2 regions of the Mesorhizobium sp. M1217 genome follow, and region 1 is predicted to be linked to the other one. Evidence: riboswitches for the same ligand, from Rfam matches in the RefSeq annotation. Region 1 holds a riboswitch; the other holds the start of a gene.
The links. A riboswitch is a leader RNA that binds a small molecule or an ion and turns the genes downstream of it on or off. The one in region 1 is predicted to bind thiamine pyrophosphate.
Positions count from the first base shown of each region.

Region 1 (3,411 bases):
CCGGCTGAAAAATACCGGCGCGGGGCTACCGGCAAATTGGCGTCGCCGGTCATATTGGCGCCAAGCCGCGTTAGTGCCAGCACGACGACGAAGGTCAGGGCAATCTGCAACAAGGTCAGCGTCACCGCCCGCGCCGGGTCGAAGTCGAAACGCAGCGCCTGGTATATAGCAACCTCCAGCGTCGTCGCGCGCGGCCCGCCGCCGAGCGTAAGCACGATGGTGAAGGAGGTGATGCACAGCATGAAAACGAGCCCGGCAACGCCCGGCAGGGCCGCACGCAACGCCGGCCATTCGATCAGCCGGAAGGCCGGCGCAGCACCCATGCCAAGCTGGCTCGCCAGCCGCCATTGGTTAGCCGGCACCGTCTGCAACGCTTCCAGGAACAGTCGCGTTGCCAGCGGCAGGTTGAAAAAGACGTGGGCGACGAGAATACCCGATAGGCCATAGATGCCGGGCCAGTTCTGGCCGCCAATCGCACCGAGCAAGCCGGCGAAATACCCGGCGCGGCCATAGAGTGCCAAGACACCGAGTGCGGCAACAATGGCCGGCAGCGCCAGCGGCACGGCGAAAAGCTGCAGGACAAAGCCTCGCCCGAAAAACTGTGGATGCCGCGACAGCGCGCGCGCGACGAACAGCGCCGGTGCGACGGAGAGCAGGGTCGACAACAGAGCCTGCCAGAGCGTGAAGCGGGCAACACGGAGGAGATAGGAATCAAAGGCGGAGGCGGCGCCCGACAGGTCGCGCATGGCTTCGACGACGAGCCCGGCGAATGCCCCGCCGATCAGCAGCGCGATGGCGGCGAGCGCGACGATACCGGCAGCGACGCGGGTATCCGATGATGGCGCGCGTTGCACGCTAGACCACCAGATTCGAGATTCTTAGCGAGGATTGCGTTCCTTCGCGCGCCCCTCTGTCCTGCCGGACATCTCCCCCACATGGGGAGAGATTGGCAGGTTCAGCGCTCCGCTCATTCCGGCAATGTCGGAGATTGGCGAAAGCCGGCATGACGGCCAATCTCCCTCCTTGTGGGGGAGATGTCCGGCAGGACAGAGGGGGGCGCCGTAGGGCGATCATCTTTCTATCCGAGCTACTTGCTCATCACCGCCAGCCACTCGTCGACCCAGGCCTTGCGATTTGCGGCGACCTCTTCCGAGCTGAACAGCAAGGTTTTGGTCGGTTTGACGAGCTTGTCGAACGCCGGATTGAGCGGCTTGTCGGTTTTGCCGGCCGGGAACATCCAGTTGGTTTCGGGAATGACGTCCTGGAATTTCGGCCCGGTCATAAAGGCGATGAACTTTTCCGCCAGCGGGTTCTTCGCGCCCTTGGTGGTGATCCCAGCGACCTCGATCTGCAGATATTCGCCTTCCTCGAAGGACGCCGCCTGGTAGCGCGAGGTGTTTTCGGCAACCATGTGGTAGGCTGGCGAAGTGGTATAGGACAGCACCATCGGCGCCTCACCCTTGGTGAACAGGCCGTAGGCCTCGCTCCAGCCCGGCGTCACCGTCAGCACCTTTGCCTTGAGTTTGGCCCAGGCTTCCGGCGCCTTGTCGCCATAGACCGACTTGACCCACAACAGCAGGCCAAGGCCCGGCGTCGAGGTGCGTGGATCCTGGATGACGATTTTGTCGCCGGCATCGCCCTCGACCAATTCCCTGAGGCTCTTCGGCGGGCTCTTCAGTTTTTCGCTATCGTAGACGATAGCGAAATAGCCATAGTCGAACGGCACGAAGATATCGTCGCTCCAGCCACCCGGCACACTGACGTCCGTCACGGCGCCATGCGGCGAAAACAGGCCGGTTGCCTTGGCGTCCGCCGTCAAATTGGTATCGAGGCCAAGCACGATATCGGCCTTGGTCGCGGCCCCTTCCAGCTTCACACGGTTGAGCAGTGCCACGCCGTCGGCGACCGAGACGAATTCGACGACGCAGCTGCACTCGGCCTCGAAGGCCTTCTTCACCGCCGGTCCCGGACCCCAATCGGCGGTGAAGCTTTCATAGGTATAGACGGTCAGCTTATCCTGTGCCGATGCCTGCCCCGGTAGGGCAAGCACGGATGCCGCAAGCAGGATAATCGAGACAAGAGCGTGGAAAAAACTGCGCATCGGCGCCTCCTTCGTTCGCGTTGAAAGGAATTGAGGCGTCGGGCTGTCCGAAACGTCTAATCCCTCCGCCGGTACAAACCGGATCAGGTTCAGCGGGTTGGCAGTCTTGCCTCTCAGCCGGTCCGCGAAGATCGCGTCCGGCACCCCGTTAGAGCGTTTCGACACATAGGCCCGGCCGAAGTGCTGCGCAAGCGGAAGTTTGCCGGGCATCCAAAGCGCGGCGTCCTGTTTCATCTGCCGTTTCATCTTCCGTTTCCGGGGCAGGGCTGGTAAGGGCCACGAGATATGAGCACATTCACCATCCTGCTTGGCGGCGATCTCATCCGTACGCCGCTGCTCGACCGCCAGGTCGAAGGCTCCCGCGTCATCGCTGCCGATGCCGGTATCGGCCATGCCCTTATGCTGGGCCTGATGCCGGAACTCTGGGTCGGCGATTTCGATTCCGTGCCTGCCGATTTGCCGGAGGATCTGGCCGCCGTGCCACGGCAGGTGTTTCCCGCCGAAAAGGACAAGACCGACGGTGAACTCGCTATCGCCGCCGCGCTCGAACGCGGTGCGACCAGCCTTGTGCTCGCAGGCGCCTTCGGCGGCAAACGCACCGACCACATCTTCCTGCATTTGGCGCTCAGCGTCCGGCTGGCGGAAGGCGGAACGGAAGTGCTTTTGACCAGCGGCGCACAGGAAGGCATTCCTTTGCTGCCTGGAAAGACTGGCTTCGATTATGTCGACGGTACGCTGTTTTCGGTGCTCGGCTTTTCGGATCTCGCCGGCCTGACAGTCACCGGCGCCAAATGGCCGCTCGCCCATGTCGAGGTTGCCTTCGGCTCGTCGCTGACCATTTCCAACGAGGTCAAGGGCCGGCTGGAAATCGCGCTGGCCAGCGGCCGCGCGCTGCTGCTCGCGCATCCTTTTCCCCTACCTGAAAGCTGACATGGCGCCGCCGCTTCTCAATCTCGACGGGATAAAGCTGACCTTTGGCGGCGCGCCGCTGCTCGACGGTGCCGCCCTGACGGCGTCAGCTGGCGACAAGATCGCCCTGGTCGGGCGCAACGGCTCTGGCAAGTCGACGCTCCTCAAGATCGCTGCCGGGCTGATCGAACCGCAGGACGGCGAAGTCTTCCGCCAGCCCTCGGCGACCGTGCGCTATTTGCCGCAAATGCCCGACATGGACGGTTTTGCGACCGTTCGCGCCTATGTCGAGGCGGGGCTCGGGCCCGCCGATGATCCCTACCGCGCCACCTATCTGATGGAGCATCTCGGCCTGACCGGCGAGGAACGGCCGAACGACCTCTCCGGGGGCGAGGCGCGGC
Region 1 covers NZ_JAMYMA010000002.1:163,708-167,118, forward strand. Annotated here, with positions in the region: gene thiP (thiamine/thiamine pyrophosphate ABC transporter permease) at 1-854, opposite strand, end outside; gene thiB (thiamine ABC transporter substrate binding subunit) at 1,088-2,101, opposite strand; TPP riboswitch at 2,145-2,259, opposite strand; gene NKH37_RS03505 (thiamine diphosphokinase) at 2,387-3,031, shown strand; gene NKH37_RS03510 (ABC-F family ATP-binding cassette domain-containing protein) at 3,033-3,411, shown strand, end outside.

Region 2 (3,411 bases), on a different contig from region 1:
TCATCGGCCTTGAACTACCGCGGCGCGCGGAGGCAATCGTAGCGGACGTGCCGCGCGACCTTCTTGCTCGGACCGCCGCCTTTCTTTTGCTCAAAGACTCGCGATCAAGCTATGCGATCGAGGGCGAGCGCCCGCCGCAAGATCGCATCCAGCGCTGGGGCCGCGCCATCGGCGAAGCCGGCCGCTGGCCGATCGATCGCGATGAGCTGCTGCGTCTGCAAAGAATTGTACTTGGCGACGCCCGTTTCGCAAGACTTGGCTTCCGAAAAGAAGGAGGTTTCGTCGGTGAGCATGACCGAGACAACGGCACGCCCTTGCCCGATCACATCAGCGCTCGGCCCGAGGACCTGCCGCGGCTAATCGATGGAATGGCGGCGTTCGATCAGGGCCCCGCGCAAAACCTTGATGCAGTCGTAGCCGCCGCAATCCTCGCCTTCGGCTTTGTCTACATTCACCCGTTCGAGGACGGAAACGGCCGCATTCACCGCTACCTAATCCACCACGTCCTTGCCATGCGCGGCTTCAATCCGCCGGGAGTGGTCTTTCCCGTCTCGGCCGCGATCCTGGACCAGATCAACGAGTACAGGGGCGTGCTCGAGAGCTATTCGCAGCGCCTTCTGCCATTGGTGGAATGGGAACCGACGCCGCAATTCAACGTCCGGGTGCTGAATGACACCGGTGATTTCTACCGGTTCTTCGATGCAACCCCGCACGCCGAATTCCTCTATGCCTGCGTTCAGCGGACGATCGAACGGGACCTTCCCGAGGAAACCGCATTTCTGCAGCGCTACGATCAGTTCCGGCAGCAGGTGGACGCCTTTATTGACATGCCCGAGCGGTTGACCGATCTGCTCTTCCGTTTTCTTCACCAGAATGATGGACATCTATCGAACCGCGCGCGCGAAAAGGAATTCGCCACGCTGACCAGTGACGAGGCAGGAAGAATCGAGGCGATCTACGCGCAAACCTTTGGTGCCCATTGAAGGTGTGATCATCAGGATCGATTTTTAGTCCGACGGTTTGTAATTCCCTTGTCCCTGCCTTCATCTCCGAGGCTTGACTTGTCGCCGAGACATGCACGATTTTTTCCGCACGGTCTGACCGGCCGCCGATCAGCCGCGGCCAGAACGCGCTTGACAAACCGGAGCCGTCCCGTCCAACCTCACGCATTCACCAGGGGAGTCCCGGCAAGGGGCTGAGATACTGCTGGCATTCGCGGCGCAGTGACCCGTTGAACCTGATCCAGTTCATACTGGCGTAGGGACGGTGCAAGCGCTTGCGGGAGTTTACGCCCGAGGTCCTGTTTCGGCAGGTCGACAGAAGCGTCTTTTCATCCTCCCGGCACAGAACTGGGTCTCCAATGCAACGAGCAAAGGAGCCTCAAGATGAATGCCCTCACCCCCGCCGTCTCGACGGGACCGCTGCCCGCCTCACGAAAAATCCACAAGCCCGGTGCCATCCACCCGCAGATCAGGGTGCCGATGCGCGAAATCTCCGTCCATCCGACGGCCGGCGAACCGCCCGTCACCGTCTACGATCCGTCCGGCCCCTATACAGACCCGACTGTCGAAACCAGCATCGAAAATGGCCTTGCACGGCTTCGCCACGAATGGATTACGGCGCGCGGCGATGTCGAGGCCTATGACGGCCGCCATGTCCGGCCGGAGGACAACGGATTCGCGACGGGCGAACGCCTGACGCCGGAATTTCCCATTCGCCATCGACCGCTCAGAGCCAAAGCAGGCAAGGCGGTGACGCAGCTTGCCTATGCGCGCGCCGGCATCATCACACCCGAAATGGAGTTCGCCGCCATCCGCGAGAACCTTGGTCGCGAGATCCTGCACGGCAAGCTTGAGCGCGACGGCGAGGCTTTCGGCGCGACACTGCCCGATTTCGTCACGCCGGATTTCGTGCGTGATGAGGTGGCGCGCGGACGCGCAATCATTCCCGCCAACATCAACCATCCCGAGAGCGAGCCGATGATCATCGGTCGCAATTTCCTGGTCAAGATCAACGCCAACATCGGCAACTCCGCCGTCACATCGTCGATGGCTGAAGAGGTCGAAAAAATGGTGTGGGCGATCCGCTGGGGCGCAGACACGGTGATGGACCTGTCGACCGGCCGCAACATCCACAACATCCGCGACTGGATCGTCCGCAACGCGCCGGTTCCGATCGGCACGGTGCCGCTCTATCAGGCGCTCGAAAAGGTCGGCGGCATCGCCGAGGACCTGACCTGGGAGGTCTACCGCGACATGCTGATCGAACAGGCCGAACAGGGCGTCGACTATTTCACCATCCATGCGGGCGTGCGGCTGCACTACATCCCGCTGACCGTTGACCGGGTCACTGGCATCGTCTCGCGCGGTGGCTCGATCATGGCCAAATGGTGCCTGCATCATCACCGGGAAAGCTTCCTCTACGAACATTTCGCCGAGATCTGCGACATTTGCCGCGCCTATGACGTGTCCTTTTCGCTGGGCGACGGCCTTCGTCCTGGCTCGATCGCCGACGCCAATGACGCAGCACAATTCGCCGAGCTGGAGACGCTCGGCGAGCTGACACAGATCGCCTGGGCGAAGGATTGCCAGGTAATGATCGAAGGCCCCGGCCACGTGCCGATGCACAAGGTCAAGGAGAACATGGACAAGCAGCTCGCCGTCTGCGGCGAGGCGCCGTTCTATACGCTTGGGCCGCTGACGACCGACATCGCGCCGGGCTACGACCACATCACCTCCGGCATCGGCGCGGCGATGATCGGTTGGTTCGGCACCGCCATGCTCTGCTACGTCACGCCCAAGGAGCATCTCGGCCTTCCCGATCGCAACGACGTCAAGATCGGCGTGATCACCTACAAGATAGCCGCCCATGCCGCCGACCTGGCAAAAGGTCATCCGGCGGCGAAAGTCAGGGATGATGCCCTTTCCCGCGCGCGCTTCGAATTCCGCTGGGAGGACCAGTTCAACCTGTCGCTCGATCCCGAAACCGCGCGGTCCTTCCACGATCAGACCTTGCCCAAGGAGGCGCACAAGCTGGCGCATTTCTGCTCGATGTGCGGGCCGAAATTCTGCTCGATGCGAATTTCCCACGACATCCGCACCGAAGCGCAGAAGGAGGGCATGGCGGCGATGGCGGCGAAATACCGCGAGGGCGGCGATCTCTACCTGCCGGCGGACGAGACCGGCGCACCGCTCATACCTCAGCCACGTGAGCCATCATGAAGGTGCTGGTCAAAGGGGCCGGCGTTGCCGGCCTCACCGCCGCCTTCGAGCTCGCCGCACGCGGCGCGGCGGTTTCCGTTGCCGAGACAAGGCCTGGCCTTGGGGGCAATGCGTCGTGGTTCGCCGGCGGCATGTTGGCGCCATGGTGCGAGCGCGAAAGCGCCGAGCAGCCGGTGCTGGATCTCGGGCG
Region 2 covers NZ_JAMYMA010000014.1:40,112-43,522, reverse strand. Annotated here, with positions in the region: gene NKH37_RS22670 (Fic family protein) at 1-983, shown strand, start outside; TPP riboswitch at 1,166-1,282, shown strand; gene thiC (phosphomethylpyrimidine synthase ThiC) at 1,386-3,221, shown strand; gene thiO (glycine oxidase ThiO) at 3,218-3,411, shown strand, end outside.
Region 2: it holds a riboswitch for thiamine pyrophosphate, as region 1 does, so the genes downstream of both, thiC (phosphomethylpyrimidine synthase ThiC) here and thiB (thiamine ABC transporter substrate binding subunit) in region 1, are expected to answer to the same signal.